Regions from separate parts of the Brevibacterium sp. FAM 24630 genome, predicted to be linked through region 1. Evidence: riboswitches for the same ligand, from Rfam matches in the RefSeq annotation. Region 1 holds a riboswitch; the other holds the start of a gene.
The links. A riboswitch is a leader RNA that binds a small molecule or an ion and turns the genes downstream of it on or off. The one in region 1 is predicted to bind thiamine pyrophosphate.
Positions count from the first base shown of each region.

Region 2: linked by a shared signal. The riboswitch ahead of ACPUD7_RS09410 (NUDIX hydrolase) and the one ahead of thiM (hydroxyethylthiazole kinase) in region 1 are both predicted to bind thiamine pyrophosphate.

Region 1 covers NZ_JBNBZD010000020.1:35,564-37,758, forward strand. Annotated here, with positions in the region: gene thiE (thiamine phosphate synthase) at 1-328, opposite strand, end outside; gene thiM (hydroxyethylthiazole kinase) at 325-1,239, opposite strand; TPP riboswitch at 1,227-1,359, opposite strand; gene ACPUD7_RS13925 (winged helix-turn-helix transcriptional regulator) at 1,447-1,911, opposite strand; gene ACPUD7_RS13930 (SRPBCC family protein) at 2,024-2,195, shown strand, end outside.
Region 2 covers NZ_JBNBZD010000010.1:38,757-40,951, forward strand. Annotated here, with positions in the region: gene thiM (hydroxyethylthiazole kinase) at 1-219, opposite strand, end outside; TPP riboswitch at 308-403, opposite strand; TPP riboswitch at 840-938, shown strand; gene ACPUD7_RS09410 (NUDIX hydrolase) at 929-1,372, shown strand; gene ACPUD7_RS09415 (ISL3 family transposase) at 2,045-2,195, shown strand, end outside.

The sequences.
Region 1 (2,195 bases):
CGTCGATGAGGCGGCGGGCCACCTCGACGCGATCGTTGAGGACGACGGGCACGATGCGGTCGGTGCCGCGGGTGGCGGTGTCGACGGCGGCGATGACCTGACGGGCGAGCGAGTAGAACTCGCCGTCATCGATGTCTTTGTCGCGGACCTGGACGATGCCGACTCCCCCGGAGACCGCGGCCTGGACCGTCTCGGCAACGGTGCGACCGGCCGCCTCACACTGGGCGGAGTCGGTGACGAGGTAGAGGCGGGTGTCGATGCCGACGAAGCGGTCGGTGTCAGCCGCGTTGCACAGATCGTCGGTGATGTGCGCGGATCCGGCGGTCATGCCCGCGCGCCTTCGTCCGCGGCGAGTGCGTCGAGGCTGACCCTGGCATGTGCGAGCCGGTCGCCGTCGACGCTGTGGAGTGCGTCGAGGAAGTTCACCGAGTAGCTGCCCGGTCCTTTGGCTCCCTCGGCGGCGTCTTCGCCGGCGACCGCGAAGTGGGCGTGGGCGGCGACGACGGCTTCGAACCTCGCCGAGGCGGCCTCACCGCTCGTGGTGTGTTCCGATGCGTTCACCGCCGAGGCGTCGGCGTCGGGATCGGCGAGTCCACCGCGGGCGGCGGCGAGGTAGGCGGCGGTGACGGCTCCGAGCGAGCAGCCGGTGCCGATGACCAGCGGCATGTATTCGTGGCCGCCGGCGATGCGGGCGACATGGTCGGCGCCGTCGATGTGGGCGACGATCGCGTCCGTGGGTCCGGAGACTGCGACGATCGCCCCGGTTTCTCGGGCCAGCTTCGCGGCGGCGGGAAGGACCGCATCGACGTCATCGGTGGAGTCGACTCCGCGTCCGCCGAGGCCGACTCCGGCCAGCGCGGCGATCTCGGAGGCATTGCCGCGGATGGCGGTCGGGTGGTCGGCGGCGGCACGACGGATGCGGGAAGTGCGGAAGTCGACGGCCCCGACGCTCACCGGATCGAGGACCCAGGGCTTGCTGGCCGCGTTGGCGACGTCGATGGCGGCATCGGCGGCGAGCAGCTGGTGGTTCGAGGCGGTGCCGAAGTTGATGAGGACGCCGCTGGCGATGCCGGCGAACTGCCCGGCGTCGGCTTCGTGGTCGAGCATCGCCGGGGAGGCACCGATGGCCAGGAGCACGTTGGCGCTGAATTGCTGCACGACGGTGTTCGTGATGCATTGGATGAGTGGATTGCTTGCACGCAGTCGCGCATTGGCAGAACGCAGGTCGAAGTCAACCATGACGATCCCTTCGCTAGTATGGCCCAGATCAGGTTCGATGGGTGTTCTCTCAGCCTCGCCGAACTCCGCGTGGACTTCTCGGCCCGAGCGGAACGTCATGAGGCACCCCATGTCATTGGCTTCGACTCTATCAGCCCCGTCGGACACGGGCGACCCCTCAGCTCCACCCCGGCACCTGCCAGCACCCATTCGTATCGGGTGCCTGTGTCAGTCAGTTCGGTGCGACCACTTCTCCTCCGGCATGCCCGGACCCTTCGAGGCGGTGACGGCGTCAGGTTCCTCACCACAGGCATCGCAGCGGATCGAACTATGCACCTCACCCGAGCAGTCATCGTGCCGGTAGATGATCGGCCGCCCGGCAGGGGCTTGCCAACGATCGCCCCAGTCGGTGAACGCGATGAGCACTCCGCGCAGATCACGCCCCTTGTCGGTGAGATGGTATTCGACCCCGCCGGACCCCGAGTCCCGGGACATGATCCCCGCCTCGACGAAGCCATCGAGCCTGGTCGTGAGCACATTGGTCGCCACTCCGAGCCGTTTCTGGAAGTCACCGAAGCGGGTGACTCCCGCGAACAGCGCATTCCTGATGATCAGCAGGCTCCACCGTTCGCCGACGATCTCGAGCGAGCGCGCAATGGAACACACTTCGTTGTCATACGTTCTGCCCAGCATGAGAATGATTCTACCTTGATACTTGCATGATGAAATCAGGCGTGGGATCATCACTTCACCAACTTGTTTGATACAAGTTGCGATCGGCAGACAACGGCAAAGGAGCCTCGCCATGACCACAGCACATCCCACATCTACGCCCGACGCAATGTCATCGTCGGATTTCACCTTCACCTATGAGGTGCCGCAGTCACCGCAGGAGGTCTACGCCGCCGTGACGAATGTGCGGGGCTGGTGGTCGCAGCGCATCGACGGCGCGACCGACCGCCTCGGCGAATTCGTCT
Region 2 (2,195 bases), on a different contig from region 1:
CTGCTCCGGGATCGGCGTTCCCAGATTCACCAACAGGCCCCCGGCGACACGGGCGAACGGTCCGGCCTCGCCGACGATGTCGACCATCGCCGGTGCCGCGCCGATGGCCAGCAAGGTGTTCGCGGTGAAGTTCGTGACCACCGAGTTAGTGATGCACTGCACCAACGGGGTCTGCGCCCTCAGCTCACCGAGCAGAACCGCGGATGATGAGACAGACATGAACTCTCGCTTTCTTCCACTGCGAAAGAAAGTCGATCACCATGACGGCACGCCGAAAGCGGACACCTGGATCGGTATCTCGAACGCGCTGAAGTCATCCGGACATTCCCTTCGCCAGTACGAACTAGAGCAGGTTCGACGGGTGTGATCTCAGCCGCTGGGTGCGGCACCCCGTGTCACTGCCCACTACCCTAACGCATTCGGCCACAACTGGGAGCACTCCCGTGGAACGCTAGGGCCGCCGATGGTCAGGAGCACGGCAGATCCTGGCGGGGGCTGTCGACGGTGATTCGCCGACACTGAACCAGATCGGTGCAGCCCACGGTGTCAGGGACCATATAGAAAGATCAAATACCAACACGGGCAGCCGACCACGGCCCCATCCTGGTACAAAACCATGCGGTCGGCAGGAGCACGGAGACGCTGAGGACTACCAGCCTCTGAGGGGCTCCGGGTGAGATCGGCCGGCGGCATCGGCGCCCTCCACTCCTGCTGCACGGAACCCGCACCTCCGTCAGTACACGAAAAAAGCGGCGGGAGTGAACGCAAGACCTCGGATAAACGTTCCCTCGCAAAGAGCCAGCGACCGATGAGCAGCACAAATCCTCGGTAGACTGGTGTGACGTGACACGGGGTGCTGCACGGGATCTGCGGCTGAGATCACACCCGTCGAACCTGCTCTAGTTCGAACTAGCGAAGGAATGTCCAAGTGAGTGCTTCCACCTCTCCGTCCCGTCCGATCGTCGCGACGATCGCAGCAGTCATCCGTGGCGGCGACGTGCTGCTGGTGCGTCGCGCGAACCCGCCAGATGTCGGGCGGTGGGGCTTCCCTGGGGGGAAAATCGAAACCGGCGAAACAATTCAGCAAGCCGCCCTACGCGAGTTGCATGAGGAAACCGGCGTGCACGGTGAGGCACGCGAGGTGTTCACCGCTGTCGATGCCTTCCATCACGACGACTCCGGCACCCTCCTCCAGCACTTCGTCCTCGTCGCGGTGCGGTGCGACTGGCGAACCGGGGTACCCGTGGCAGCTGATGACGCGCTGGAAGCACGCTGGTTTTCAATCGAAGACCTCGAACACGGAGACCTTGCACTCAGTCTTGATGTGCGCGAAGTTGCCGAGACTGCCTTCCGGCTCGCGCAAAGCTCTTGAACTATCTCAATACGTTTGAATGATACCGAACGACGGAAAGAGGACAACTACTTTTGGAACCGCACGGGGTTCCTGGTAGATGCAGTGCGACACAATGCGGGTTCTGTCAGTTGATCGTTTCGTGACGATCCCAGAAGTCTCGCAGTCGCATAGCGAGAGATTCAGGGCGTTCTTCCGGTACGAAATGCCCGCAGTTCTCGATGATGCCACCTTCAAGGAGAGACGTGCTATCTCGGGTTTCTTCGACGTAGTCTCTCCACTTACTCAGCACTGGAGCTTGGGCCGCGAGCCCGTGATCTCCCCAAAGGGCCAACGTGGGAACGGTGACCCGGTACCCCACCTGATGGTCGTGTTCATCGTGATCGAGGTCTTCCCAGGTCGCTCGGTAGTCCTCGAATCCCGCATGCATTGCGGGCTCTTCGCAGTTGAGGGGGTAGTCGCGGGGTGTGGGGTGGGCGCGTCGGTGCGGGGATAGACGTCGAGGTCTCCCGATGATGGAAGTTCTGACGCTCGCCATCTGGAAGACCTCGACATGCCCAACGCTACCTTTGACGGCTCTTCGCAGCTGAGGGGGTGGATGCGGAACGCGGGGTGGGCGCGTCGGTGCCGGGATAGACGTCGAGGTCTCCCGAAGATGGAAGTTCTGACACTCACCATCTGGAAGACCTCGACATGCTCAACGCTACCTTCGATGACCCCGACCTGACGACCTTCGCCCGCCTCGAGGAGCTTGGCCTGGTCGTGGTCGGCCAGAGGCTCACTGCCGCGCGGGCGGTGCTGGAGTGCCGGCTCGCCGAGGAGGATCCGTGGTGCAGGGCCTGCG